Regions from separate parts of the Sinomonas soli genome, predicted to be linked through region 1. Evidence: riboswitches for the same ligand, from Rfam matches in the RefSeq annotation. Region 1 holds a riboswitch; each other region holds the start of a gene.
What was found. A riboswitch is a leader RNA that binds a small molecule or an ion and turns the genes downstream of it on or off. The one in region 1 is predicted to bind S-adenosylmethionine.
Positions count from the first base shown of each region.

Region 1 (7,035 bases):
CACAGCCGCCCGACGCCCCGCGGGGCGTACGTGATCGTGGGGACGAACGGGGCGATGTTGAGCACGAGCGTGTTGGGCCACACGAACGCGTTGGGCACCAGGATCAGGCCGCTGCCCGGCGTGGGCCGATCCGTCGCCTCGCACCCGCGCATGATCTCGAGGCCCGTCGGGGTGGGCCGCACGCTCGGGTGCAGCGTCTTGAACACCTCCTGGATGCCGTAGTGCGAGAGGTCGTCCAGGCGGGAGTCGATGTCCGCGAGCAGCACCGAGCGCAGCCGGGGCCAGTAGGGCTCGAGGGCGGTGGTCCAGTACCAGCGCAGCGCCGCCACGATGCGGGGCACCGACCCCGCGAGGTCGGCCCGCAGCTCGGTGAGGGTGGCCCGCATGTAGCCGGCGAGCTGGCACTTCTCGAGGCTGTCGAAGTCGCGGGCCCACAGCTCGGCGGGCACCTCGGCGACCGCATCCAGGGCTTCGGCGAACGTGTCCGCGCGCGTCGGGGTGGGGGTCAGGGAATCGGCGATGAAGCCCTTGGGCTGCACGAGGGTCGTGAGGACGCGCAGGTGCTCGCGGGACAGCGGGTCCGCGCTCGCCGAGATGCGCTGGCGCGCCTCCGTGATCCAGGGCCGGTGCAGCGGCGTCCCGGCCTGCAGGGCGCGCAGGCTCGTCACGGTCTCCCACAGCGGGGACGCCTGGAAGTGGACCTTCGTGAGGTCCTCGCTCGTGAGCGTGATCAGCATGGGATCAGCGTAGGTTTCGGCGCCCACGGCGGTCGAGGATTCGGTGAGGACCGAATCGTTTCGCCCCCGGCCCGGGCCCCGCAGACTTCTGGACATGGCAACGAAGACCAGCACCGCACCCTCCTCCTCCGACCATGGCTCGGCCGCCCGGATCCCCGACGCCCACGCCCTCGGCGCCCGCAGGGGCGACGCCGCGGACCACCCCGACTCGCACGTCAGCGAGCGGCTCGCCCACCCCCTCCGGCCCGCCGGGCGCAGGCCCGTGCGCATCCCGCACGAGGTCCCCGCAACCGCGGGACCGCGCACGACGGCGGCCGCGAACCCGCCGTCGTCCGCCGGGCTTCCGGCGGCGGCGCCGCGGGAGCTGACGGCCCGCGACCTGGTCCCGCCGACCTCCCTGCCGCACACCTCAGGGGACCTGCTGGGGCTGCCCGACGTCGGGGCCCTCGCCCGGGCCCTCCATGCCGGCTGGGCGTGGGTCCTGCGGCAGGCACGGGCGGCCGCGGAGATCGACGCGCGGCTGCGGGAGCGCCGCGAGGAGGATTCGGCCACGATGACGCGAGCGGGGGTGATCCCGGGCCGCCTGATGTGAGGTGCGTCGGCGCATCCGGGGCGAGCGTCCGAAGGATGTTGACGCGTCAACTGTCGACGGGCTACAGTTTCATTGAAATATCAACCAATGATCCTGTGAGGCACCATGTCCTGGCTCAAGAAGCTCTTCGGCAAGACCGACTCGTCCGCAGCCCACCGCGCCCAGGTCGCGGCGTCGGACCCGTCCGCCGCTGCCCCGTCCACCACTGCCCCGTCCACCACGCCGACGACCGGTGCCGCGGAGGGGCCCGCCGCTGTCGTGGGTGCGGGCGACCCGCGCATCGCCGTGGTGACCGGCAGCACCCGCCCGGGCCGCAACAACCGGCAGGTGGCGGAGTGGCTCGTTGCGCGCGCGAACCAGCGCGGCGACGCCTCCTTCGAGCTCGTGGACATCGCCGACTCCAGCCTGCCGCTGCTCGACGAGGCCTATCCCGCCGCGTACGGCAACTACCAGGGTGAGCACACGAAGGCCTGGGCCGCGAAGATCGCCGAGTTCGACGGCTACGTTTTCGTCACGCCCGAGTACAACCACTCGACCGCGCCGGCCCTTGCGAACGCGCTGTCGTTCCTCAACGCCGAGTGGGCCAACAAGGCCGCGGGCATCGTCGGCTATGGCTCGGCGATGGGCGCGAGGGCGGTCGAGCACTTGCGTGGGGTGCTGTCCGAGCTGCAGGTCGCGCACGTCCAGAAGACCGGGATGTTCTCCCTCTTCAGCGACTTCGAGGACTTCTCGGTGTTCAAGCCGACGGATCTGCAGGCTGCATCGGTGGACCCCATGCTCGATCAGCTCGTCTCCTGGACCGCCGCGTTCGCGAAGGTCCGCGCCGGCGAGCTCGAGGCCGCCGCGGTCTGATCCGGGGACGCCACAGACCCCTCAACACCGCGCCAGAGACCCCTCAACCCATCTGAATGGTTGCGGGGTCTCTGGCATCGCCTTGCGGGGTCTCTGGCGACCCCGATGCGCGCTCACCGGGCGGCGAGGACCTTGGCGATCTCGGCGATGCACGGCTCGTTCTGCAGGCTCGTCGTGTCCCCGAGCGGGGTGCCCTCGAACAGCTGCGTGAGCAGGCGGCGCATGATCTTCCCCGAGCGCGTCTTGGGCACGTCCGGCACCACGACGATCTCGCGCGGCTTGGCGATCGGGCCGATCTCCTGCGCCACGTGCGCGCGCAGGGCCGTGGCCAGGTCCGTCTCGAGTGCCGCCGCCGCGTCCGGATTGACGACGACGAATGCCGCCACCGCATGCCCCGTCACCGCATCCGCCACGGGGCAGACGCCCGCCTCGACCACGGCCGGATGCGAGACGAGCGCCGACTCGATCTCGATCGTGGAGAGCCGGTGCCCCGAGACGTTGAGGACGTCGTCGGTGCGGCCGAGGATCCAGGTGTCGCCGTCGGCGTCGTACTTCGCGCCGTCGCCGGCCAAGAACCAGCCCTGAGCGGCGTACTTGCGCCAGTAGGAGTCCAGGTACCGCTGGGGATTGCCCCAGACCGTCCGCGCCATGGCGGGACCGGTCGCGGTGACCACGATGTTCCCCTGCACGCCCGGCGGGACCGGGGTGCCGGCGTCGTCCACGATGGCCGTGGCGAGGCCGGGCAGCGCCGTAGTGGCACACCCGGGCTTGAACGTCGTCGCCGTCTGCCGCGGCGACAGCACCGTCGAGCCGGTTTCGGACTGCCACCACGTGTCCACCATCGGCGCCTCGCCGCGGCCGACCGTCGAGCGCAGCCACCGCCACGCCTCCGGGTTGACCGCCTCGCCCACGGTGCCGCAGACCCGGACCGAGGAGAAGTCGTACTCCGCGGGCACCCCGTCCGGGAACCAGCCCATGAGGGAACGCACCAGGGTGGGCGCGGTGTAGTAGCTTGTGACGCCGTAGCGCTGGATGATCTCGAAGTGGCGGCCCGGGTGCGGCGTGTTGGGTGTGCCCTCGAAGATCACCTGCGTGACGCCGTTGGAGAGCGGGCCGTAGATCTCGTAGGTGTGCGCCGTGACCCAGGCGAGGTCCGCGGTGCACCAGTGCACGTCCGCGTCCCGCAGCGTCGGGTCCGGGTTCGCGAAGAGGTACTCGTGGCTCCATGACGCCTGCGTGAGGTAGCCGCCGGTCGTGTGGACCAGGCCCTTGGGCTTCCCCGTGGTCCCGGAGGTGTACATGATGAACAGCGGCGTCTCGGCGTCGAACGCCTCCGCCTCGTGCGTGTCCGGCTGCGCGTCGACGAGCTCGTGCCACCACACGTCGCGACCCGGCGTCCACGCGATCTCGGAGCCCGTCCGGCGGATCACCAGGACATGTTCGACGGCGTTGTCCCCGCCGGCCGCTCCGCCGCGCACCGCGGCGTCGGCATTGTCCTTGACCGGCACGGCGGTGCCGCGGCGGTGCTGGCCATCGGTGGTGACGAGCAGCTTCGCGCCGGTGTCCTCGACCCGGAAGCGCAGGGCTTCGGCGGAGAAGCCGCCGAACACGAGCGAGTGCACCGCGCCGATCCGGGCGCACGCGAGCGTGATCACCACGGTCTCGACGAGCACGGGCAGGTAGATGACCACGCGGTCGCCTTTGCCGACGCCGAGCGCGAGCAGCGCGTTCGCGGCCTGGGCGACCCGGCGCGCCAGGTCCGCGTAGGTGACGGTGACGCGGTCGCCGGGCTCGCCCTCGAAGTGCAGGGCGACCTTGTCACCGCGCCCGGCGGCCACATGCCGGTCGGCGCAGTTCACGGCGGCGTTCAGGGTCCCGCCCTCGAACCAGCGGATCACGGGCGGCTCGTCCGCCTCGGCGTCCGCGGGCACCCAGGTGTGGGCGGTGTCCCATCCCCGTTCCCATGTGAGGCGCCGCGCGGCGTCCTCCCAGAACGCGATGCGTCCGGGATCCGTCTGCGGGGCGGCCTCCGCGGCGGAGGCAGGCGTGTGGGTCTCGAGGACAGAAGTCATGGTTCTCGCTCCATCGGTCCTGGCGGTAGCACCGGTGTCCCGCGGGCGGGGCCATGGTTGCTGCGGCGTCAGGGAGCCAGGTCTCTCAGCCGCTCGGGATGGTCACCTCACTGTTGCGCGCCCGGCGCAAGTGGGGCAAAAGAGGGCGCGGCCACCGCGTAACAAACATCAATGTTTCGTTCTGTGTCCCCCTCCGGCGGCGGATGGTGGACGCCCCCGAGGCGCCTTCCGTAGGGTGGAAGACAGGATCAAGAGTCCCGGCGCGTAGCTCTGGCTGGCCGGGCGGCAACCCTCTCCCGTAGTGGGGTGCCCCAGATGAGGATCCGGCCGCGGTGGACATCCGCGGCAAGTACGGCGCCCGGGACCGCGGGCGTCCGGCCGTTTCGCTGGAGGAACCCATGACTGCGACCCCGCTCGACCTTGTGACCGGTGCCGACCTGCGCCGCGCCATGGGGTGCTGGGCCACGGGGATCGCCGTCATCACCACCTCGGACGGCGGCACCCTCGCCGGCCTCGTGAGCAACTCGTTCACGTCGATCAGCCTGGATCCGCCGCTCGTCTCGTGGGCGGTGGACAAGAAGTCGAGCTCGTTCGCGACCTGGATCAGCACCGAAAACTACGCCGTGCACATCCTGTCCGAGTCCCGCCGGGACCTCGTGCAGCGGTTCGCGGCGAAGGGGACGGACAAGTTCGCGGGCCTCGCCTGGGAGCCCGGCGTGCTGGGTTCCCCGATCGTGGCCCACGATGTCCCGCGCGTTGAGTGTCGTCTCTGGCAGCGGGTGGACGCAGGGGACCACGTCATCCTGATCGGCGAGGTGGCCAGCATCTCGGACCAGGACGGCTTCCTCCCCCTGACCAACCACGTGTACTGGGCGAAGTAGGCCGACGGCGTACAGCCACGGGCTGCCGGGGCCCCGGCTCCGCCTCTACGGAGGGGGCCCCGGCACACCCGTACCGCGACGTACTCTGGAGGGGTGTCCCTCGATGTGCTCGGGCCGCTGCGGCAGCGCCTCCGTCTGACCTTCGCCGGCGAGTCGGAGACCGTCCCGGCGTGGGAGACCGCGCTCGAGGACGGCGACGACGCGGGCTTCTTCCCGCCTGACTCCACCGTCTGGGCGGTGCATGGCTCGATGTCCACGATCGCCGCGGGCATCCGGGCCCTGCTCACCCAAGCCCTCCATCCCGGCGTCCTGGCCGGCGTCGTGGACCATTCCAACTACCGCGCGGACCCCCTCGGCCGCCTCGCCGGGACCATCCGCTGGATCTTCTCCGTGACGTACGGCGACACCGCGGCCGCGAAGGCCGCCTGCGCGTGGGTGCGCCGGATTCACGAGCCGGTGACCGGCACCTACGTGTCCCCGCGCGGCGACTATGAGCAGTACTCCGCCAACGATCCGGCCCTGGCCGAGTGGGTCCACATCGCCTTCACCGACGCGTTCCTGCGCAGCTACGAGGCCTTCCACGGGCCCGTTCCCGGCGGCGCCGACCGGTACGTGGCGGAGTGGGCCACGGCCGGCGAGCTCATGGGCATCGCGGACCCGCCCCGCACCGAGGCGGCCCTCGCCGACCGCATCAGGGCGTACGACGCCGCGGGGCAGCTCTCCGGCGGACCCCGCGTCGACGACGTGGTCGCCTTCATCCGGCGGCCGCCGCTCGATCCGCTCCTGAAGCCCGGCTACGCGCTGCTCTTCGGCGCGGTCCTCGACACGCTTCCGCCGCGGCATCTGGAGCTGCTGGGGCTCTCGCGCCCCCGGCTCGGGCCCGTGCCGCTGCCGCTGGCCGGCGCCGCGAAGGCGACGCTCGGCGTCGTCGGCCGTGCCCTCGGCCCGATGGCGCCGAGCGAGGCCGCCGCCCGGAGGCGCCTCGCCCGCCTAGGCGTCCTCTGAGGCCCTCCCCGCGGTACCCATCCCCGGCGTCCCCACCCCCGGCCCCCTAGGGTTGAGGGGTCATGTCCCAGCGTTGAGGGGTCATGTCCCTACAGCGCGGGTGTTCCCCGCTGGACAATGGGCGCATGTGGATCGCCTGGATCGAATTCGACCTGCTCCTCGGCGACGTGCACTCGCTCAAGGAGAAGCGCTCCCTGGTGCGGCCGATCGTCGCGGAGCTGCGCCGCCGGTTCGATCTCTCCGCGGCCGAGGTCGGGGACCTGGACCTGCATCGGCGGGCGCTGATCGGCGCCGCCCTCGTGAGCGCGGACCGGGCGCACGCGGTGGAGGTGCTCGACGCCGTCGAACGCTTCGTCGCCGGGCGCCCGGAGGCCGAGCTGCTCAGCGCCCGCCGGCGCGAGGCGCGCAGCGACGACTGACCGAGCGGGCCCGGACTGCAGACGGTCAGCGCACGAAGAGCATGAGCACGTGCAGCGCGCTCAGGGCGACCCCCGCGACCGCCATCGCAGACACCCGCGCCGCCCGCACCTTGGAGCGGGCGAAGGATCCCCACGCGGCGAAGGCCGAGCCCAGGAGGGGGCCGGCGGCGAGGAAGGCGCCGATCCACGGGACGGCGCCGAGGGTCAGGGCCAGGATGCCGAGACCGAGCGCGACCCCGCCCAGGCCGGTCGCGAGCCGGGAGACGGGCTTCGGCGGCCTCCGCTCGGATGCCCGCCGCTGTGGGGCGGGGGCGGCCGACGCCGGGCCGCCTCCAGCGCGGACGACCTCGCCGCGGCGGCTGCCGTCCGGCAGGAGGCCGTCCAGCCCGCGGCCGGACGCGGCCGCGTCGGGCGGGACCCCGTCCGGCCAGTAGGCGCTGGGGTCCCGGTAGGGATTCCGCCGAGGGGCGTTGCCGG
Region 1 is NZ_BAAGSN010000006.1:383,470-390,504, reverse strand. Features, by position in the region: gene ACYVKZ_RS07450 (ArsR/SmtB family transcription factor) at 1-737, opposite strand, end outside; gene ACYVKZ_RS07445 (hypothetical protein) at 832-1,329, shown strand; gene ACYVKZ_RS07440 (NADPH-dependent FMN reductase) at 1,435-2,181, shown strand; gene acs (acetate--CoA ligase) at 2,295-4,253, opposite strand; SAM riboswitch class I at 4,261-4,358, opposite strand; SAM riboswitch class IV at 4,500-4,611, shown strand; gene ACYVKZ_RS07430 (flavin reductase family protein) at 4,652-5,134, shown strand; gene ACYVKZ_RS07425 (oxygenase MpaB family protein) at 5,228-6,139, shown strand; gene ACYVKZ_RS07420 (DUF503 domain-containing protein) at 6,265-6,558, shown strand; gene ACYVKZ_RS07415 (hypothetical protein) at 6,584-7,035, opposite strand, start outside.

Region 2 (7,035 bases), on a different contig from region 1:
CGGAACTCCTCCGGGATCGACTGCAGCGCCTCCTTGACATCGGAGTCCGGCAGGTGGTCCAGCGCCTCCGCCTCGGCCGAGCGCAGCCCAGTCGAGGTATGCGACTCGGCCCGCGCGAGCTGCCAGTCCTCGACGTTGTCCGTCTGGGCCTGCTGGGGCTCGCGCTGCCGCTTGCGGTACAGGTTGATGTACGTGTTCGTGAGGATCCTGTACAGCCAGGCCTTCAGGTTGGTGCCCGGCTTGTACTGGTGGAAGGCGGCGAACGCCTTCGCGTACGCCTCCTGCACCAGGTCCTCGGCGTCGGCAGGGTTGCGTGCCATGCGCATCGCAGCCGAGTAGAGCTGGTCGACGTACTGCATGGCGTCGCGCTCGAAGCGCTCGCGGCGCTGGTCGTCGGTCTCCGCGGCGTCGGCGCGTGCGGCCGGCCCGCCACCCGGACCGTGGACGGGGGGCTCAGGCTCGTGGGACTCGGGGGCACTCATCGCCGCCCAGTCTACTGTCGGTGCCGCACGGACTGCTCTGCGCACATCAGGGCGATCGAGGACCAGCACTGCGCTCCTTCCTTCCAGCGGCGCCTCGCGGCGCGTCGTCACGGTGCCCGACGGCGCCGCGGAGGCGGGCTCCGCGGGGCTGCTGCGGGGGCGCTGTGGCCGCCGGACACGAGGGAGAACGCGGCGGGAGAAGGAAAATATTCCCCAAAGGTGCCAGACTGGGTCGCGTCGGAACACGCCCGAACCCAGCCTCAGGAGGCCCGATGTCCGCAGTCCGATTCCTCGCCCGACCGCTTCTTGGCTCGTCATTCATCGTCGCCGGCGCGGGAAAGCTGAAGAACGCGGATGACACGGCCGAGCAGCTCTCGCCCGTGCTGCGCCAGGCGGCAGACGCACTCCCGATCCGGGTGGACGAGAAGGTCCTCGCCCGGGCTGTGGGAGCGAGCCAGCTCGGTGCCGGCATCCTGTTCGCCCTCGGCAAGGCCCCGCGGCTGTCCGCCTCCGTGCTCGCGATCACGAGCGCGCTGAACACCTTCGTCGAGTGGCGCAGCGCCGACATCAGCACTCCGGCGGGCCGTGAGGCGCGCCGGAGCGGCCTGCTGAAGAACCTGTCCCTCCTGGGCGGTGTGCTGCTCGCGAGCGTCGACACCAACGGGCGCCCCTCCCTCGCCTGGCGCACGCAGCACCTCGCCGCGGACGCCGGCAAGGCCGGCCGGCGCCAGCTCGCCGCCGCCGAGCAGCGCACGGGCAAGGCGGTCCAGCGCGCCGCGCGCCGGGCCGAGCACACGGCCCGGCGGGCGCAGCACACCGTGCGCTCCGCGGCGAAGGAAGCGGCCAGCGCCGCCTCGGACGTCCTCTCGTGAGCCACTGGCCGGCGCCCTTCGCCGACGGGCCGGTCGACGCCACCGTCACCGTGCCCGGCTCGAAGTCGCTGACCAACCGCTACCTGGTGCTGGCGGCCCTCGCCGACGGCCCCTCGCGCCTGCGGGCGCCGCTCCATTCGCGCGACTCCGCCCTCATGGTCGGGGCCCTGCGCGCGCTCGGCGCCACCGTGACGGAGGCCGAGGGCGACGGCGAGTACGGACCCGACCTCGAGATCACCCCGGCCCCCCACGGCCCCGCCGCCGATCTCGGCCGCACGTCCGTGGACTGCGGGCTGGCCGGCACAGTGATGCGCTTCGTGCCGCCGCTCGCGGCGCTCGCCCGCGGGGACATCGCGTTCGACGGCGATCCGCATGCGCGGGTCCGCCCCATGGGACCCGTCATCGATGCCCTCCGTGCGCTCGGCGTCGAGCTCACGTCGCCCGACGGCGGCACGCCCCGCTCGCTGCCGTTCACGGTGCACGGCACCGGCGCGGTGCGCGGGGGCCACGTCGCCGTCGATGCGGGCGGCTCTAGCCAGTTCGTCTCCGCCCTGCTGCTCGCGGGCGCGCGCTTCGCCGACGGGCTCCACCTCGAGCACGTCGGCGGCCCGGTGCCGAGCCTGGACCACATCTCGATGACCGTCGAGGTCCTCCGGGGCGTGGGCGTGGAGGTCGACGACACGGTCCCCCACCACTGGGTCGTCGCGCCCGGGCCGATCCGGGCCTTCGACGTCCGGATCGAGCAGGACCTCTCCAACGCCGGCCCGTTCCTCGCCGCGGCGCTCGCCACCCGTGGCACCGTCCGCGTGCCCAACTGGCCCGAGCACACGACCCAGGTCGGCGACGCCTGGCGCGAGATCCTCCCGCGCCTCGGCGCCCGCGTGAGCCTCGACGCCGGCACCCTCACCGTCTGCGGCGGCGATCGCATCACAGGTGCGGACCTCGCCGACACGAGCGAGCTCGCCCCGACCGTCGCGGCGCTGTGCGCCCTCGCGGACTCGCCCTCACGCCTCACCGGCATCGCGCACCTGCGGGGCCACGAGACCGACCGGCTCGCGGCCCTCGTGGCCGAGATCACGAGGCTGGGCGGGGACGCCGAGGAGACCGAGGACGGACTGGTCATCAGGCCTGCGCCGCTGCACGGCGGCGTCGTGCACTCGTACGCGGACCACCGCATGGCCACGGCAGGGGCCATCCTGGGCCTCGCCGTGCCCGGCGTCGAGGTCGAGGACATCGCCACGACCGCCAAGACCATGCCGGAATTCCCCGAGATGTGGGCGCGCATGCTGGGCCAGCACGCGCAGGCGGGGGCCACCTCGTAGCATGGGGCAGCGCGAGTGGGACGAGAGCGATGTCCGCGTCCGCCCGAACAAGCGCGGGAGCCGGCCGCGCACCAAGGACCGGCCGAGCCACGACGACGCGGTCGTGGGCCGCATCGTCACGGTCGACCGTGGGCGCTACACGGCGGTCCTCGACGAGGACACGCCCCAGGAGCGGGTGGTGATCGCCGCGCGTGCCCGGGAGCTGCGCCGCACGCCGGTGGTGCCCGGCGACTTCGTCGGCCTCGTCGGCGACGTGAGCGGCCGCCCCGATACGCTCGCACGGCTCGTCCGGATCGAGGAGCGCTCGACCGTCCTGCGGCGCAGCGCCGATGACACCGACCCCATCGAGCGCGTCGTCGTGGCGAACGCGGACCAGCTCGTGATCGTGGTCGCCGCCGCCAATCCGGAGCCCCGCACCGGATTCATCGACCGCGCCCTCGTCGCGGCCTATGACGCGGGGATCGAGCCGCTCCTGCTCGTGACGAAGGCGGACCTGAAGGATCCCGCCGCGCTCCTGGCCAACTACCGGCTCCTGCCCCTCACCGTCGTGGTGAGCCGCACCGCCGAGGAGACCGCAGCGGGCATGCAGCCCGAGGAGGGCCGCTCGGCCACGCTCGACAAGGAGGCCGTCGACCGGCTCCGCGCGCAGCTCGAGGGCCATGTCACCGTGCTCCTGGGCCACTCGGGCGTGGGCAAGTCGACCATGGTCAACGCGCTCACCGGCGCAGACCGCGCCACGGGCGGCGTCAACGCGGTGACCGGGCGCGGCCGGCACACCTCCTCCTCGGCGCTCGCGCTGCGCCTCGCGGACGCCCCGCCCGGCAGCTGGATCATCGACACGCCCGGCATCCGCTCCTTCGGGCTCGCGCACGTGGACCCGGACCGGATCCTGCACGCCTTCGGCGACCTCGAGCCGGGGATCGAGGCGTGCGAGCGCGGCTGCCGGCATGACGCGGCGGCGGTGCACTGCGGCCTCGACGCGTGGGTGGCGCGCGGCCACGCGGGCGACGCCGGCCCGGCCCGCCTCGCGTCGCTGCGCCGCCTCCTCGGGGCAGGACCGCGCGAGGAGGCGGCGGAGGAGAAGGAGCTCGGGGTCTAGGCGCTGCCCCGCCTACGCTGCGCCTCGCGGCTGTGGCGCGCCCCACGGGATAGCGTGGGGTCCATGACCTCAGCGACCGAGACCTCCTACAACGACGACCTCCGCCTCGCCCATGTCCTGGCGGACTCGGTCGACGCCCAGACGATGGAGCGGTTCAAGGCCCTCGACCTGAAGGTGGAGACGAAGCCGGACCTCACCCCGGTCACCGATGCCGACCGCGCCGCCGAGGAGTCGATCCGCGGCCAGCTCTCCCGCTCGCGGCCGCGCGACGCGGTGGTGGGCGAGGAGTTCGGCACCACGGGGCACGGGTCGCGGCGCTGGATCATCGACCCGATCGACGGCACCAAGAACTTCGTCCGGGGCGTACCCGTGTGGGCCACCCTGATTGCCCTGGCCGACGGCGACGAGATCGTGGTCGGCGTGGTCAGCGCCCCGGCCCTCGGGCGGCGGTGGTGGGCGGCCAGGGGCACCGGCGCCTACACCGGGCGGTCCCTCGCCTCGGCGACGCGGCTGAAGGTCTCCGACGTGTCGAAGCTGCAGGACGCCTCCCTGTCCTACTCCTCGCTCTCCGGCTGGAGGGAGCGCGGCAGCCTCGAGGACTTCATCGGCCTGACCGACGAGGTCTGGCGCACCCGGGCCTACGGGGACTTCTGGTCCTACTGCCTCGTCGCCGAGGGCGCCGTCGACATCGCCACCGAGCCCGAGCTCGCGCTCTACGACATGGCAGCGCTCGTGCCGATCGTCACCGAGGCCGGCGGGCGCTTCACCTCGCTCGACGGGCAGGACGGCCCGTGGGGCGGCAACGCGCTCGCGACGAACGGCATCCTGCACTCCGAGGTGCTCGAGAAGCTCAGCCCGGGCCGCGACGACCTGCTGCAGAGATGACGCGGGCCGACGCCCCCGGCGCGCGCCGGTCACCGTTCGTCACACTGGCCTGCCCCGGCCCGGTCGGCGTGCGCGCCCCGGCGGCGGTGCCCTAGGGTCTTTCCCAAGGTCACGAGTGCCAGCGCGAAACCCCGGTTTGCTGGCCGGCAACCCTCCCTGACGCGGCGGGGTGCCCCGGGTGACGACCGGGCCGGTCCGGAGCGGACACGGCAAGCGCGGACCCGAGGGTCCCTCGTTCGTGAGGAACGCCGATGAGCACTGTCCTGTCCCCCACCGCCGCCGCTTCCGGGCTGAGCGCCCGGTACCCGGACGCGCTCGAGCCGCTCGCCGCCGTCGTCGGCGCCGATCTCGCCGCGCCCCTCGTGGGCGGCGGGAGCGTCCGGTACGCGAACCTCGACTACGCGGCGTCGGCCCCTGCCCTGGCCGAGGTCGCCGACTACCTCACCGAAGTGCTGCCCTTCTACGCCAGCGTGCACCGCGGCGCCGGCTACGCGTCGCAGATCAGCACGAGCGTCTACGAGAACGCCCGCGGGATCGTGCGCGGCTTCGTCGGGGCGAGGCCCGACGACGCGGTCGTGTTCACGCGCAACACCACCGACTCCCTCAACCTCCTCGCCGGCTGCGTCCCGCCCGGCCTCGACGTCCTCTACCTCGACATCGAGCACCACGCGAACCTCCTGCCCTGGCAGGGGCGCCCGCACCGCAGCGTCGTCGCCGCGGACACGGTCGCCGAGACGCTCGGGCGCCTCGGTGCCGAGCTCGCCCGGGGCGGGGTGGGCCTGCTCGCCGTCACGGGCGCCTCCAACGTCACCGGCGAGGTCCTGCCCCTCGCCGAGCTCGCCTCCCTCGCCCACCGCCACGGCGCGAGGATCCTCGTCGACGCCGCGCAGCTCGCCCCGCACCGCCGGATCCGCATGGCCGGCGGCCCCGCCTCCGGGACGGACATCGACTACCTCGCATTCTCGGGCCACAAGCTCTACGCCCCCTTCGGCAGCGGCGTGCTCGTGGGCCGCCCCGACTGGCTCGACGCCGGCCGCCCGCACCTCGCCGGCGGGGGCGCGGTCAGCGAGGTGCGGCTCGAATCCGTGGCCTGGGCGGCCGGCCCCGCCCGCCACGAGGCCGGTTCCCCCAACGTCCTCGGCGCCGCGACGCTCGCCCGCGCCGCCCAGGCACTCGGCTCCCTTGACCCCGCTGCGTGGGCGCGGCACGAGGAGCAGCTGCGCGCCGCGCTCGTGGAGGGGCTGGAGACGGTCGACGGCGTCGGCGTCCACCGGCTCTTCGCCGACGCACCGTCGGCGATCGGCGTGGTGAACTTCTCGGTCGCCGGCTACGACGCGGGCCTCGCGGCCGCCTACCTCTCTGCCGAGCACGGCATCGGCGTGCGCGACGGGAGGTTCTGCGCCCACCCTGCCCTGACCCGGCTGGGCCTGCCCGCGGGGTCGCTGCGGGCCAGCTTCGGCGTCGGGTCGAGGCTCGAGGACGTCGAGCGGCTCGTCGCGGCGGTCCGGCAGCTCGTGGAGGTGGGGCTGGGCATCGACTACGCGATCGACGCCGGGCGCTGGGTGCCGGCCCGGGACACCCGCCCGTTCCCCGACTGGGCGCCGAACACGCCGGGCACCGCGGGGGCCGCGCCGTGCACCCCCGGCGACTGAACGGCGTCGTCCGCGCACCGTAGAGTGGTGAGCCGGAATCCTCTGGGAGGACTAGGGCTCGGGAGGGACTATGGGACGGGGCGGGCCGAAGTTCGACGATGCCCGGCGGCGTGAGCTCGCCGGGGCCTTCGCCGCAGGCGGCGAGCACTACGAGCGGGTCCGCCCGGGCTATCCGGTGCAGGCGGCCGACTGGATCGTGCCGGACGGGGCGCGCACCGCGGTGGACCTCGGCGCCGGGACCGGCAAGTTCACCGAGCTGCTCGTCGCCCGGGGCCTCGCCGTGACGGCCGTGGACCCGTCCGCGGACATGCTGGCCCAGCTCGCCGCCAGGCTGCCCTCCGTCACGTGCGTCGCCGCGCCCGCCGAGAGGACGGGACTGCCGCCCGCCTCGACAGACGTGGTGGTCGCTGCGCAGGCCTGGCACTGGTTCGATACGGCTGCCGCGACCCGCGAGGCGGCCCGGCTGCTCCGTCCGGGCGGCCGGGCCGGGCTCGTATGGAACCAGCTCGACACGCGCATCCCCTGGGTCCACCGGCTCTCCCGGATCATGCATGCCGGCGACGTCCACAAGCCCGACTACCAGCCGCCGTCCGGTCCCGAGCTGCACGGCTGGGAGCCGCTCGTGATCGCGTGGGAGGATCCGATCACCCCCGAGGGCATCGTGGAGCTGACCAAGTCCCGCAGCTACTACCTGCGGGCCTCGGAGAAGCACCGGCGCAGGGT
Region 2 is NZ_BAAGSN010000003.1:79,554-86,588, reverse strand. Features, by position in the region: gene ACYVKZ_RS01575 (sigma-70 family RNA polymerase sigma factor) at 1-482, opposite strand, end outside; gene ACYVKZ_RS01570 (DoxX family protein) at 755-1,354, shown strand; gene aroA (3-phosphoshikimate 1-carboxyvinyltransferase) at 1,351-2,676, shown strand; gene rsgA (ribosome small subunit-dependent GTPase A) at 2,678-3,775, shown strand; gene hisN (histidinol-phosphatase) at 3,839-4,660, shown strand; SAM riboswitch class IV at 4,768-4,882, shown strand; gene ACYVKZ_RS01550 (aminotransferase class V-fold PLP-dependent enzyme) at 4,912-6,312, shown strand; gene ACYVKZ_RS01545 (class I SAM-dependent methyltransferase) at 6,383-7,035, shown strand, end outside.
Region 2: another riboswitch for S-adenosylmethionine. It lies ahead of ACYVKZ_RS01550 (aminotransferase class V-fold PLP-dependent enzyme); the one in region 1 lies ahead of acs (acetate--CoA ligase).

Region 3 (7,035 bases), on a different contig from region 1:
GGCCACGATGACGGTCGCGAGGTTGAACGCCTTCACCGAGTCCGGTGCGCGGCCGGCCGCGACGAGCTCCGCCCGCAGTCCGTCGGTGAACTTCTTCGCCTGCGCGGGCGTCGAGCTCGAGAAGAACACCGCCTCGGCGTGCTTCGCGGCGAACGCCTTCCCGCGGGCCGAGGCCCCGGCCTGGAACAGCAGGGGGGTCCGCTGCGGGGAGGCCCCGACCAAGGCGGGGCCGGGCACCCGGTAGGCGTCGCCGCCGTGCGCGATCCCCCGCACCCCGGCGGGGTTCGTGAAGACGTTCGCCACGGGGTCGGCGACCAGCGCGCCGTCGTCCACCGAGCCCTCCCACAGCTTGTAGGCGACGTCCATGAACTCCTCGGCCCGGTCGTACCGCTCGTCGTGCGGCACCTGCGTGTCGAGGCCGAGGTTCCGCGCCGCCGACTCCTGGTACGAGGTGACGATGTTCCACGCGAGCCGGCCGCCGGTGAGGTGGTCGAGCGTGCCGAACCTGCGGGCCAGCAGGTACGGGTGGTCGTAGGTGACCGAGGCGGTGACGCCGAAGCCGAGCCGCTCGGTCGCCGCCGCCAGCGCGGACACGATCAGCAGCGGGTCGAGGGCCGGGTACTGCACCCCACCGCGCACGGCGGCGTCGGCGCTGCCGCCGTAGACGTCGTACTGCCCGAGCACGTCCGCGAAGAAGATCCCGTGGAAGCCGCCGTCCTCGAGGGCCTTGGCGAGCTGCGTCCAGTAGCCGAGCTCGGCGAAGCGGTGGGCCTGCGAGTCGGGGTGCCGCCACAGGCCCGGCGACTGGTGCACCGGCACGAGCATCTCGAACGCATTCAGGAGCAGGGGCTTGGTCATGGGGTTCCTTCCGGGTTCGGGTGCGGTGGGCCGGGGCGGCGGCCGGCGGGCGGGTCTGCGGACGACGGCGGCCGGCGCCTCAGGCGCCCGCCCCGCCCTCCGCCGTGGCCGGCTGGGCGGCGCGCCGGCCGACCGGGTCCTTGGCGGCGAGTGCGGCCACGGTGGTGAGGACGCCGAGGACGGCGAACCAGCCGCACACAAGCCACGGCGTCCCGCCGCCGGCCTGGAGCAGGGCCGCGGCGACGAGCGGGGTGACGGCCGCGGAGAGCACGGTGCCGACCTGGTAGCCGAAGGACACCCCCGAGTAGCGCAGCTCGGTGGGGAACTGCTCGGCGAACCACGCGGCCTGCGGGCCGTAGATCGCATCGTGCAGGATATTCATCCCCACGAGCAGCACGAGCGGCAGGAAGGTCAGGCTGCCGTGGTCGAGGAACCAGAAGAACGGCCAGATGAGCACCACCACGCCCGCGGACGCAGCGACGGCGATGCGCCGGCGCCCGACGCGGTCCGAGAGCCAGCCCCAGAAGGGCCCCGAGAGCAGGCCGATGGCGGAGACGATGAGGATCGCGGCCAGGCCCGAGGTGGTGTCGTGGCGGCGGTCCTTGAGGTAGCCGAGGATGTACACGGTCATGAGCGTGTAGATGGCGGGCTGGACGAGGCGCATGCCGATGGTCACGAGGATCCCGCGCGGGTGCTCGCGCAGCACGCGCGCCACGGGGCGGGCCACGATGCCCTCGGAGTCCTTGACGGCCGTGAACTCCTCCGCGTCGGTCACGCCCAGGCGGATCCAGAGGCCGATGAGGACGAGGACGCCGGAGAGGAGGAACGGCAGCCGCCAGCCGAATGACTGGAACTGCTCGGGCGTGAGGAAGGCCTGGGTGAGCGCGTACGCGCCGGTGGCCAGGAGCATGCCGGCCGCCGAGCCGACCTGCGTGAACGAGCCGAACAGGCCCTTCCGCCCGGCCGGGGCGTGCTCGACCGAGAGCAGCGCGGAGCCGCCCCACTCGGCGCCGGCAGAGAGGCCCTGGATGAGCCGGAGTACCACGAGTCCCGCCACGGCGAGGATGCCGATGGAGGCATAGTTCGGCAGGACGCCGATGAGGGTGGAGGCGATGCCCATGGTCAGCAGGGAGGCCACGAGTAGGGCCTTGCGGCCGATCCGGTCCCCGAGGTGGCCGGAGATGACGCCGCCGAGGGGCCGCGCGATGAACCCGACCGCGTAGGTGGCGAATGAGGCCAGGACGCCGACGAGCGGGCTCGCGTCGGGGAAGAACTGCTTGTTGAACACGAGGGCCGAGGCCGTGCCGTAGAGGTAGAAGTCGTACCACTCGATGGTGGTGCCGACGAACGCGGAGGCGAGGATGCGGCGCTTGGCGCGCAGGGCGCTGCCGAGTCCCGGCTCGGTTCTCAGGAGGGTGGCCATGGAGGTCCTCTTCGGGTCGCGGCGCGAGGCTCGCTCAGGCGCCATACTTACGACGCCGGGGTCCCCGCGCCGTCGAATCCTCACCTGGGGCACCCCACTACAGCCGGAGGGTTGCCGTCCGGCAAGCCAGGGCTTGTTGCCGGAACTCTTGATTCTTCGCCCAGTCTGCCGGTGGGCTGCCCGCGGGACGAAAACGCGCCCGTCACGGAGGTTCACACAGGCCCCACCCGCCGTCTGGAGTTCAGTAGTCGGGGTTGCTCGGGATGATGAGCCCGGTCTCGTACCCGTAGACCACGGCCTGGACCCGGTCGCGCAGGTGCAGCTTCGTGAGGATCCGGCGCACATGGCTCTTCACAGTCGCCTCGGAGAGGAAGAACCGGTGCGCGATCTCAGCGTTGCTCAGGCCCTCGCAGATCGCCCGCAGGACCTCGAGCTCGCGTGGCGTCAGATCCTTCAGCAGGGGGTCCGGCGCGGTCCCCCCGTTGCCGCGCGCGGGCGCGCCGGCGCTGCGGACGTAGGTCTCGAGGAGGCGCTGGGTCACGCGGGGGCTCACGACGGCGTCCCCGCTCGCCACAAGGCGCACGGCCTGGACGAGTTCAGCCGGGGCCACGTCCTTGAGGAGGAACGCCGAGGCCCCGGCCTGGAGGCCGGAGAAGGCGTACTCATCGAGGTCGAACGTGGTGAGGATGATGACCCGGGCGGCGCTGTGGGCGGCCGCGATGCGGCGGGTTGCCTCGATGCCGTCCATGACGGGCATGCGCACGTCCATGAGCACGACGTCGGGCCGCAGCGATTCGGTGAGCTTTACGGCCTCGGCGCCGTTGCCCGCCTCGCCGACTACCTCGAGGTCCTCCTCGGACTCGAGGACGAGCCGGAAGCCCATCCGCAGGAGGGGCTGGTCGTCGACGAGGAGGAGCCGCAGGGACCCCTCGCCGTGCTGGTGTTCCGTCTCGCTCATGCGTCCCCCTCCGCCCGGTGCTGCTCGTCCCCATGCTGCTCGTCCCAGTGCAGCTCGGTCTCCACGGTCCATCCTCCCCCGGCCCGCGGTCCGGCGCGGAGGGTGCCGCCGTACAGCGCCGCGCGCTCGCGCATCCCCGCGATGCCGCCGCCCGTCCCGAGGCGGGGCTGCGCGCCGTCGGCCGCCGCGCCGTCGTTCTCGACCCGGATCCGCACGGTGCTGCCCTCCCTCGCCAGCCCGACCTCGGCGCGGGAGACACCGCGCCCGTACCGGAGCGCATTGGTCAGGGATTCCTGGACGATCCGGTAGACGGCGAGCTGGAAGGCCGGGTCCTTGGGCGGCGCGGCCCCGGTGAGGGTGAGGACGGCGGTGAGGCCGGCGGTCCGGAAGCCCGCGACGAGCGACTGGAGGCTCTCGGTCCCGGGGGCCGGGGCGAGGCTCGGGCCCGCCGCGGGCTCACGGAGCACCCCGAGGACGCGGCGCATGTCCGCCAGCGCTGTGCGCCCCGTCCGGGACAGCTCGCCGAGCACCTCCTGGGCGCGGTCCGGGTCCTTGGCGGCGATCTTCGCGGCGCCGTCGCTGAGGGCGACCATGACCGTGAGCGAGTGCGCGACGACGTCGTGCATCTCGCGGGCGATCCGGTTGCGCTCCTGGACCGAGGCCAGCTCGGCCCTGCGCATGGCCCACGCTCGGATCTCGGCCTGGTGCTCCCGGGTGCCGCGGACCCACGCCCCGAGACCGGTCGCGAGGACGTCCATCAGCAGCACGGAGACCGCCGCCACCAGGCCCACATAGCGGGCGTTCTCCGACGCCGCGGGCCCGCGGGGGCTGTAGACGAAGGCGTAGTAGGCCGAGGCGGGGACCGAGGCGAGCACGGAGGCGCCGAAGGCGATGAGTGCCGGGGCAGAGGCGGCCACGGCGTAGAGGGCGAAGAAGATCGCCGCGCTCATGACCGAACTGTTCGGGGACTGGTAGAGCAGGGCGGCGTCGATCGCGACGGTCACCACCAGCACGGCCCACGGCGACCGCCGCCGGCCCAGCAGGGCAGCCTGCTGGAGGGCCAGCAGGGCGAACTGCCACCAGTTCCCGTGGAGCGCGTACTCGGCGAAGAGCGGGGCCGCGAGGAACACGGCCGCGGCGACGACGATCCAGTCCATCGCCACCGGACGGTCCGCCAGGTACGCGCGGACGCGGCCCCGCCGTGGCGGGACCGCGAGGGCGAGCGCCTGCGCGCCGGGAGAGTGCACGGTCCTCCTAGACGTCCCGCTGCCTGAGCGTGGTGAAGGCAGCGAAGAGGAGCACCACCACGTAGGCGACGATGACCAGCGTGCCCTGCCAGGGCTCGAGGTACGCCGTGTTGAGCGGGTTGCCCGAGCCGGCCTCCATCATCGCGTTCGCGGCGTTCGTGGGGAGGTACTTGCGCGCCTCCTTGAAGAAGTCGTTCGGGATGAGCTGGAAGATGATCGGCAGGACGAACAGGGCCGCGACAAGGGTCACGATGGCCCCGGCCGAGTTCCGCAGGAGGGCGCCGAGGGAGAGGCCCATGAGGGCCACCGCCGCGACGTACGCTGCGCTCAGGAGCATGATGCGCTGGATGTCCCAGCTCGCCATGTCCAGGTGCAGGCTGTAGTTGCCGAGGATCGGCTGGGCTGCGAGGCCGCCGAGGAAGGCGCCGACGTAGGTGAGGACGAACCCGATGAGGATCGCGTACACGGCTTTGGCGGCGAGCACCGGCCAGCGCTTGGGGACGGCGGCGAAGGTGGCCCGGGACATGCCGGAGGTGAACTCCGCGCTGATGATGAGCACGGCCAGCGATCCGAGGATGAGCTGGGAGAACGAGACGCCGGCGACCGGGAGCTGCGGGAGGAGCGCCGAGACGTCGATGGCCTCTCGCGGGTTGGTCACGGTGCCGTTGTGCTGGGCCTGGGACACCTGGCCGAACCCCCAGGCCTGGAGGGCCGAGAACCCGACCATGAGCACCACGGAGCACAGCAGGAGGATCCGGGTTGACAGCAGCGAGAGGAGCTTGATGCGCTCGGAGTTGAGCACCCGGGGGAAGGTCGGGCCGCTGAGGGCCGGTGCCGCCGAGCGGCGGGCGTGCTGGACTGCGGTGCTCATCGGTTCGCCTCCTGGGTCTGGGCGGGGGTGCCCGCGGCGGTCTGGGCGGGTGCGGCGGGCCTGTGCCCGGCGTCGGGACGGTCGGAGCGGTACTCCACGTCATCCTTGGTGAGCTCGAGGTAGGCCTCCTCCAGGCTCGCCTGCAGCGGCGTGAGCTCGTAGACGAGGACGCCGGCGCCGAGCGCGGTCTGGGCGATCTCGCGCGGCTCGAGCCCGGAGACCTCGAGGAGCTCGCGTTCCTGGGTCTGGATGCTCACGCCCTCGCGGGCGAGGAGCGAGGCCAGCTGCTCGGGGCTGTCGGTGCGGACGCGGGTGCGGGCGCGGCCCTCGCCGTTGAGGATGTCCTGGATCGGGGCGTCCGCGATGATCTTCCCGCGGCCGATCACGATGAGGTGGTCCGCGGTCTGGGACATCTCGCTCATGAGGTGGCTAGAGAGGAAGACGGTGCGTCCCTCCGAGGCCAGGTACTTGACGAGGTTGCGGACCCACAGGACGCCTTCGGGGTCGAGGCCGTTGACGGGTTCGTCGAGCACCACGACCTGAGGGTCGCCGAGCAGCGCGGCGGCGATGCCGAGCCGCTGCCCCATGCCGAGGGAGAAGCCCTTGACCTTCTTGCGGGCCACGGCGCCGAGGCCGGTCATCTCGATGACCTCGCTGACGCGCGAGGTGGGGATGCCGTGCGTGGCCGCGAGGGCCCGCAGGTGGGTGTAGGCGGTGCGGCCGGGGTGCACGGCGCGGGCCTCGAGGAGGGCGCCGATCTCCCGCAGCGGCGCGCGGTGCTTCTCATACGGCTCGCCATTGACGGTCACGGTGCCGCGCGTGGGCGCGTCGAGGCCCATGATCATGCGCATCGTGGTCGACTTGCCGGCACCGTTGGGGCCGAGGAAGCCGGTGACGCGGCCGGGCTGGACGGTGAAGGTGACACCGTCCACTGCCGTCTTGTCGCCGTAGACCTTGGCCAGGTCTTGCGCCTGGATCATGACATTCCCCTTCGTGTTCGCATGGTTCCACGCTAGGGGCCCGCCCGGGCCGCCGCGACGGCCGTGGGGATGAACTCCCGCCCCCTGGCAGGGCCGGCCTCGTCCTCAAGGATGACTCCCGCCGGCGGTTCCTGCGCCTGCCTCCCTCAGTTGGCGGCCCGCGGCGAATACACCGTGAGCGCGCCCCGCTCCACCCGCACGCTCGCGCGCTGGACGCCGGGGATCACCTCGCCGTCCACCGCGAGGACCAGGGGGCGCCCGACAGCCGCGAGCTCGACCTCCTCCGCATCCCACTCGTGCAGGGCAGGGCTCCGCTCGGCGGTCCCGGTGACCAGCGCGGTGAGGAGACGGAGCCGGGCGAAGCGGGGCCGGGCGCTGGCGGCGCGGAGGTCGAGGACGCCGTCGTCCAGGATGGGGCGCTCGAGGGGGGCGATGTCGCGGGGCCAGTAGCGGCCGCGGCCGATGTAGAGCGTCCACACCTTGCGGCGGACACCGTCGATCTCGAGCCGCGTGGGGGTCGAGGCGCCGAACGTGCGCAGGGCGGCGAGGGTCCCGGCGGCGCGCTTGGGCAGCCAGGGCAGTCGGCGGCGCAGGTGGTCGCGCCGCCGGACGAGGTTGGGGTAGACCCCCACGCTCGCCGTGTTGAGCATGACGGCGCGCACCTCCTCCGGAGCCTCGGCGCTCCCCCGCTCGGCCCG
Region 3 is NZ_BAAGSN010000015.1:22,764-29,798, forward strand. Features, by position in the region: gene ACYVKZ_RS13530 (LLM class flavin-dependent oxidoreductase) at 1-858, opposite strand, end outside; gene ACYVKZ_RS13535 (MFS transporter) at 938-2,281, opposite strand; SAM riboswitch class IV at 2,320-2,435, opposite strand; gene ACYVKZ_RS13540 (response regulator) at 2,523-3,239, opposite strand; gene ACYVKZ_RS13545 (sensor histidine kinase) at 3,236-4,486, opposite strand; gene ACYVKZ_RS13550 (ABC-2 transporter permease) at 4,494-5,357, opposite strand; gene ACYVKZ_RS13555 (ABC transporter ATP-binding protein) at 5,354-6,337, opposite strand; gene ACYVKZ_RS13560 (phosphatase PAP2 family protein) at 6,484-7,035, opposite strand, start outside.
Region 3: another riboswitch for S-adenosylmethionine. It lies ahead of ACYVKZ_RS13535 (MFS transporter); the one in region 1 lies ahead of acs (acetate--CoA ligase).

Region 4 (7,035 bases), on a different contig from region 1:
CCACCCGAGGTGGCCCGGCGCCGTCGTCCCCGTCCCGGCGCGGCTAGCTGTGCGCCCGGTCCGGCCGGCTCAGCACCACGAACGAGCGGCGGTGGCTGATGTAGTCGCTCGGCCACGTGGCCAGGGCGCGGATCTTCTGCATGCTCCCGGACAGCAGCACCACGTGTACGCCGAGCCAGGCGAGGAAGGCGAGCGGGCCCGAGAGCAGCTTGCGGTTCGGGCCCGGCCCGACCTCCGCCACCGCCGATCCGCGCCCCACCATCGCCATGTAGCCCTTGTCGGAGTAGTGGAAGGGCTCGCGGGGGCGGCCGTCGATGTCGGCGAGGATGTTCTTCGCCGCCCACCCGCCGGCCTGCAGCGCGCAGGAGCCGAGCTGCGGGAGCTTGTTGCCCTTGTCGTCGGTCATGTTCGCCGCGTCGCCCAGGACGTAGACGCCGTCCATGCCGGGGGCGGTCAGGTCGGGGTTGACGTCGATCCGCCCCCCGCGGCCCTGCGGCAGCCCCGAGCCGGTGACCACGGGGCCGGCCTTGAGACCGCCGGCCCACACCACGAGGGTGGCCGGGATCTCGCTGCCGTCCTTGAAGACCACCTTGTCCGGGGCGATCTCGCTCACCGGGACGCCGAGGTGGAGCTCGACACCCATCCCCTCCAGCCGGCGGGCGGCGTACTGCTTCGACTTGTCCGAGAAGGCGTTGAGCACGTTCGGGATCATGTCCACGAGGTGAACCCGGCACCGGCTGGCGAGCCGCGGGGAGAAGTAGTCGCCGAGGACGTACTTGACCGTCTCGGCCATCGCCCCCGCCGTCTCCACGCCCGTGGGGCCGCCGCCGATCACCACGAAGTTCAACTCCGTGCCGTCGTCCGCCCGGTCTGCCGCCTCGAGGGCGTTCGAGAGCGCCCCGCCGAGGCTCACGGCGTCGTCCACCGAGTACAGCGGGTAGGTGCGTTCCTCCGCCCCGGGGGTGTTGAAGAAGTTCGCCTCCGCGCCGGAGGCGAGCACGAGGAAGCGCCCCTCGTGCACCTTGCCGTCCGAGGTGGTGACCCGCTTCGCGGCCGGGTCCACGGACGTGACCTCCTCGACCAGCACGCGCACGTTGGGCTGGCTGCGGAAGATGTCGCGCAGGGAGCGCGCCACCTCCGAGACGCCGAGCTGCACGGTCGCGACCTGGTACAGGAGCGGCTGGAACTGGTGGTAGGGATTCTTGTCGATCAGGAGGACCCGCACGCCCTTGCGCCCGAGTGTCTGGGCAGCTGCCACGCCCGCGAACCCTCCGCCGACCACGATGACTTCGTAGTTCTCGTCCACACGCGCGACACTACCGAGTTGCCAGCGGGCTGTGAACCGCCCGCGCAGCCGGGCGCGGCGGCACTCCTTGTCGCCGCGCACAAGGTGAGGCGCCCGTTCCTGTGCCCGGACCCACACGCCGTGCCCCGCGGGCCGCCTAGCATGGTGCGGGTCATGGGCCTCTGCGGGGGCCGGGAGCGCTTCAAGGAAGAGGCAGTGAGCCGAACGATCAATGACATCCTCGCGGAGCTTCCGGCGGGATGGGCACGACTCGGGCTCGACGCGGCAGGGGCAGACCCCTCCGTCGGACGGGTCCTCATGCTGGACGCCGAGGACACCGATGAGCAGCCCGAGGTGCGCGCGGCCCTGGTGTGCCTCGTCGGGGCACGTGGCCGCGCCGCCCTGCCGGCCGTGAGGCGCCTGGTCGGCGCGGCGCCCACGGCGCTCGCGGTCAAGGCCTCGGAGGAGCAGGCGCCGGAGCTCGAGGAGCTGTGCAGGGCCGGCGGCGTCGGCCTGCTGCTCATCGCCCCGGACGCGCCCTGGGACCAGATCCTCTCGGTCGCCAAGTCCCGCCTCGACGACGCCGAGCCGCAGCCTGCGGCGATGGCGCTGCTCGAGGAGGACCTGTTCGCCCTCGCCCAGACCACCGCAAGGGTCACGTCGAGCCATGTGGTGATCGAGGACGCCGCGAACAGGGTCCTCGCGTACTCGACGCTCTCGAACAACATCGACGAGCTCCGCAAGGCCTCCATCCTGACCCGGCGCGGGCCCCGCGAGTACGAGCTCATGCTCAAGGACCTCGGCGCCTACCGCGAGATGCACCGCAGCCGCGGCGTCGTCCGCGTGCCGGCCAGCCCCGACCAGCAGCTGCGCGAGCGGGCCGCGATCGCCATCTTCGCCGGCGAGCGGATCATGGGCTACATCTGGCTCCAGGAGACCGGCTCGGGCTTCGGCGACGACGTGGTCTACGCGCTGACGGGCGCGGCCCGGCGCGCGGCATCGGAACTGATCCGCTACCGGAACCAGCAGTCGGTCACCATGCACGAGGACCGGATCGGCCGTCTGCTGTCTGGCCCGGCAGAGGCAGCCGCGGCCGCCAGGACCCTCGGCGTGGCGGTCGACACGCCCTCGTGCCTGCTCCTGGTCGGCCTGTCCCGCCCCGACGCCCTCGCCGAGGACGCCGAACTCGTCCACGGGCAGCTCGCCGACCTCGTCGCGCTGCACGCCGCCGCGTTCAAGGCGTCCTCGATCGTGGGGCAGCACGAGGGCCACACGGCCGTGGTGGTGCCCAGCCTGGCCCCGCGCACGGCCACCGCCGCGCTGCGCTCGCTCGCGGGCCTGATCGTAGCGGACGCGCGCCGCCATCTGGGGGCCGTGGCCTTCGTGGCCATCGGCCGGATCGTCCCCGGCGTGGCCACGCTGCACGGCTCCCGGGCGGAGGCGGCGGCCGTCCTGGACTGCCTCGTGCGCGACGGCGGCCTGCAGGTCGCGTCGATCGAGGACGTCGAGACCGAGGTCCTCCTCCACGAGGCCATCGCCCGCTTCGCCTCCTCCGGATTCAGGCACCGCGCGCTCACGGACCTCCTGCTGACCGACGCGGAGCTCGCGGAGACGCTCGAGAGCTACTTCAGGGCCTCGATGGACGTCTCCGCCTGCGCCCAGGCCATGCAGGTCCACAGGAACACCGTCTACTACCGGGTCGGCAAGGCCGAGCGCCTCACCGGCCTGGACCTCGGCAACCCCGCCCACGCCACGATCGCCCAGCTCCACCTGGGCCTGTGGCACCGCGGCGAGCTCGACGGCGCCGGGAGCGGGCGATGAGCGGCGGCCCGGCCCTCCTCCAGGCCCGGCGCAGCGCCGGAGTCGACCCCGACGCGCTCGGCGGCCTCCTCCAGGACCTCGTCCACGAGTTCCGTCCCACCCGCGTCCAGGGCTCTGTCCCCGGCCACATCCCGCATCTGGCCGCAGCCGACTTCAGGCACTTCGGCATCGCCGTGGCCATGGTCTCGGGAGAGGTCCTCACGGCCGGGGATGCCGGGGAGCCGTTCCTGATCCAGAGCATCTCGAAGGTGTTCTCGCTGGCCCTGGCCCTCGGGCACGAGGACGGCCCGGGCCTGTGGTCCCGGGTCCTCCGCGAGCCCTCGGGGACCGCCTTCAACTCGCTCGTCCAGCTCGAGGCCGAGGGGGGCATCCCCCGCAATCCCTTCATCAATGCGGGCGCGCTCGTGGTCACCGACCACCTCCTCGACGCCTTCCCGGATGCCAGCGACCAGGTGCTCGGGCTGCTCTCCGGCCCGGCCGGAGGGGGCGCGGTGCATGCGGAGGCCTTCGAATCCGAGTTGGCCAGGAGCGAGCGGAACTTCGCCCTGGCCCACTTCCTCGCCGACCTCGGCAACCTCCGCAATCGCCCCAGCGATGTGGTCCGCCACTACGTCCGCCAGTGCTCGATCGAGATGTCCTGCGCCGATGTGGCCCGCGCGGGCCTCTTCCTGGCCAACGACGGCGTCGGCCCCTCGGGGAGGGTCGTCTCCGCCTCGGCCGCCAAGCGGATCGGCGCCGTCATGCTCACGTGCGGGATGTACGACGCCGCCGGGGAGTTCGCCTACCGCGTCGGGCTGCCCAGCAAGAGCGGGGTGGGCGGCGGCATCCTCACCGTGGTGCCCGGCGTCTGCTCCATCTGCGTGTGGAGCCCGCGCCTCGATGCCCACGGCAACTCCCTCGCGGGCACCGCCGCCCTCGCGGAGCTCGCCGACCGCACCGGCTGGTCCATCTTCTGACCCTCCACGGTGGGCGCTCCGGACCGCGCGGGGCCGCCCGAATCGGCATATTGCCAATCGTTACCGCAGTCCCATGGTCGGCCACGGTGCCCCGTGCTACGTTCGATCGAAGAGTAATGAGCGCCAGTGCCAAGCCCTGACTTAGCTGGCCGGCAACCCTCCAGGCGGCGGGGTGCCTCAGGTGACTACTCGGCATTCGTTCTCGATACGCAAGCCCGAAGGAGCCCCGTCATGCCCGATACTGCGACCGAGCAGACCGCGGCGGCAGCCGCGACCACTCCGCTCAACGACCCGGCGGCCCCCGGCGGGCCCGCCGAGGAGAAGCTGGCCTACCGGCTCCTGACCGGCCCGGACACCCGCGAGTTCTGCGCCAAGATCTCCCAGGCCCTCGCCGACGGGTACGTGCTCCACGGCAGCCCCGCCGCGACCTTCAACGGCACGGACGTCATCGTGGCCCAGGCCGTGGTCCTGCCCCACACGGTGGCCCGCGCAGACGCCGCGGTGGCCTCCGCCGTCGACTCCCTTGAGTACGAGGGCGAGGGCCACGCGTGAGCTACGCCGGCGACCTCACCCCCGAGGAGGCCTGGGCCAAGCTCGCGAGCGGCGAGGCCGTGCTCGTGGACGTGCGCACCGAGGAGGAGTGGGCCCACGTGGGCATCCCCGACACCAAGGGCACCGAGAACGATCCGCTCTTCATCCCCTGGGTGTTCGAGGGCGGGATCCCCAACCCGGACTTCGTCATGGAGCTCGAACTCCAGGGCCCCGACGACAGGACCACCCCGCTGCTGTTCCTGTGCCGCTCGGGCCACCGCTCCGCGGCCGCGGCCGCCGTCGCCACCAACCTCGGGTTCACCGCCTACAGCGTCCTCGAGGGCTTCGAGGGCGTGCCCGGGCCCGACGGCGAGCGGACCGTGAACGGCTGGAAGAACCGCGGGCTGCCGACCAACCTTGGACAGGACTGAAGACTTCCGTGAGCTTTGACATCAACGCCGCCGGCTGGAGCGAGGACACGCAGGCGGTGCGGGGCGGACTCCTGCGCACCGAGTTCCAGGAGACCTCCGAGGCGCTCTTCCTCACCTCCGGGTTCGTCTACCCCTCCGCCGAGGCCGCCGAGCGGGCCTTCACCGGCGAGGAGGAGCGGTTCGTCTACTCGCGCTACGGCAACCCCTCGGTCGCGACCTTCCAGGAGCGGCTCCGGCTGCTCGAGGGCACCGAGGCGTGCTTCGCGACCGCGTCCGGGATGTCCGCGGTGTTCACCGCGCTGGCGGCCCTGCTGGGAGCCGGGGACCGGGTCGTCGCGGCGCGCAGCCTGTTCGGCTCGTGCTTCGTGATCCTCAATGAGATCCTCCCCCGCTGGGGCGTCGAGACGGTGTTCGTGGACGGCCCCGATCTGGACCAGTGGCGCGAGGCGCTCTCGCGGCCCGCCACCGCCGTGTTCTTCGAGTCCCCGTCGAATCCGATGCAGGAGCTCGTGGACATCCAGGCCGTCGCGGACCTCGCGCATGCCGCGGGCGCGAAGGTCGTCGTCGACAACGTCTTCGCCACCCCCCTGCTCCAGCGCAGCCTCGACTTCGGCGCCGACGTCATCGTGTACTCCGGCACCAAGCACATCGACGGTCAGGGCCGCGTGCTCGGCGGCGCCGTGCTCGGCACGAAGGAGTTCATCGACGGGCCGGTGAAGAACCTCATGCGCCACACGGGCCCCGCGCTCTCGGCCTTCAACGCCTGGGTGCTCTCCAAGGGCCTGGAGACGATGGGGCTGCGCGTGCGGCACTCCTCGGCGAGTGCCCTCGCGATCGCCGAATGGCTCGAGGCGCGGCCCGAGGTCCGCTGGGTCAAGTACCCGCATCTCGCCTCGCACCCGCAGTACGAGCTCGCGAAGAAGCAGATGAGCGCCGGCGGAACCGTCATCACCTTCGAGCTGGATGCCCCCGAGGGCCGGGGCAAGGAGGCGGCCTTCCGCCTCCTCAACGGGCTGCAGGTCATCGACATCTCCAACAACCTCGGCGACTCGAAGTCCCTCATCACCCACCCCGCTACGACGACCCACCGGGCCATGGGCCCTGAGGGGCGCGCGGCGATCGGGCTCGGCGACGGCGTGCTGCGGCTCTCGGTGGGGCTCGAGGACGTCGGAGACCTGATCGGGGACCTCGAGCGGGCGCTCACCCACGGCGGCTGAGCGGCGTGCGGCACTTCGAGATCGTCATCACCACGCCCCTCTCCGCCCGCGAGGCGTGGGCACGGGTGCTCGACCTGCGCGGGCATGACCGGTTCATCCCGTTCACGCGCATCACCCGGGGACTGGCCACGGCCGACGAGCTCCATGCCGGGCACCTCTTCACCGGGCGCACCGCCGTGGGCCCGGTCGGCTTCGACGACACCATGACCATCGAGTCGATCACGCCGCCCACCGACTCGGCGCCCGGCCGGGCCAGGATCGTCAAGGGGGGCCCGCTCGTGCTGGGCGCGGTGGACCTCACCGTCTCCGCGCACGACGGCGGCTCGACCGTTCGCTGGTCGCAGGAGTTGGGCGTGGCCCGCCTCGGGCGGGTCGGGAGCTGGGCGGCCGGCGCGGTCGCCCCGCTGCTCTACCGGCCGCTGCTCAAGCGCCTCCTGCGCCACGGCGGCTGAGCGGAGCCGGACTTCCTCCCGCCGTGCCGGAGAATGGGCCCATGGACGCTCGTGGCAGGGACCTCAGGGTGCCGCCGCAGCCCGGCGCGCGGTGCGGGGTCACCATCCCGGCCTCCGAACTCGTGGAGCGGTTCAGCCGCTCGAGCGGCCCGGGCGGCCAGGGCGTCAACACGACCGACAGCCGGGTGGAACTGCTCTTCGACCCCGGCGCGAGCGCGTCCTTCTCGGACACCCAGCGCGAGCGCGTCCTCGCCCGGCTGGCCGGCCGGCTCGTGGGGGGCCGGCTGAGCATCGTCGCCTCCGGCGAGCGCTCCCAGCTGCGCAACCGCGAGGCGGCCCGGG
Region 4 is NZ_BAAGSN010000009.1:52,291-59,325, reverse strand. Features, by position in the region: gene ACYVKZ_RS09635 (NAD(P)/FAD-dependent oxidoreductase) at 44-1,306, opposite strand; gene ACYVKZ_RS09630 (PucR family transcriptional regulator) at 1,502-3,106, shown strand; gene ACYVKZ_RS09625 (glutaminase) at 3,103-4,062, shown strand; SAM riboswitch class IV at 4,175-4,284, shown strand; gene ACYVKZ_RS09620 (DUF1737 domain-containing protein) at 4,294-4,614, shown strand; gene ACYVKZ_RS09615 (rhodanese-like domain-containing protein) at 4,611-5,024, shown strand; gene ACYVKZ_RS09610 (O-succinylhomoserine sulfhydrylase) at 5,033-6,241, shown strand; gene ACYVKZ_RS09605 (SRPBCC family protein) at 6,247-6,693, shown strand; gene arfB (alternative ribosome rescue aminoacyl-tRNA hydrolase ArfB) at 6,735-7,035, shown strand, end outside.
Region 4: another riboswitch for S-adenosylmethionine. It lies ahead of ACYVKZ_RS09620 (DUF1737 domain-containing protein); the one in region 1 lies ahead of acs (acetate--CoA ligase).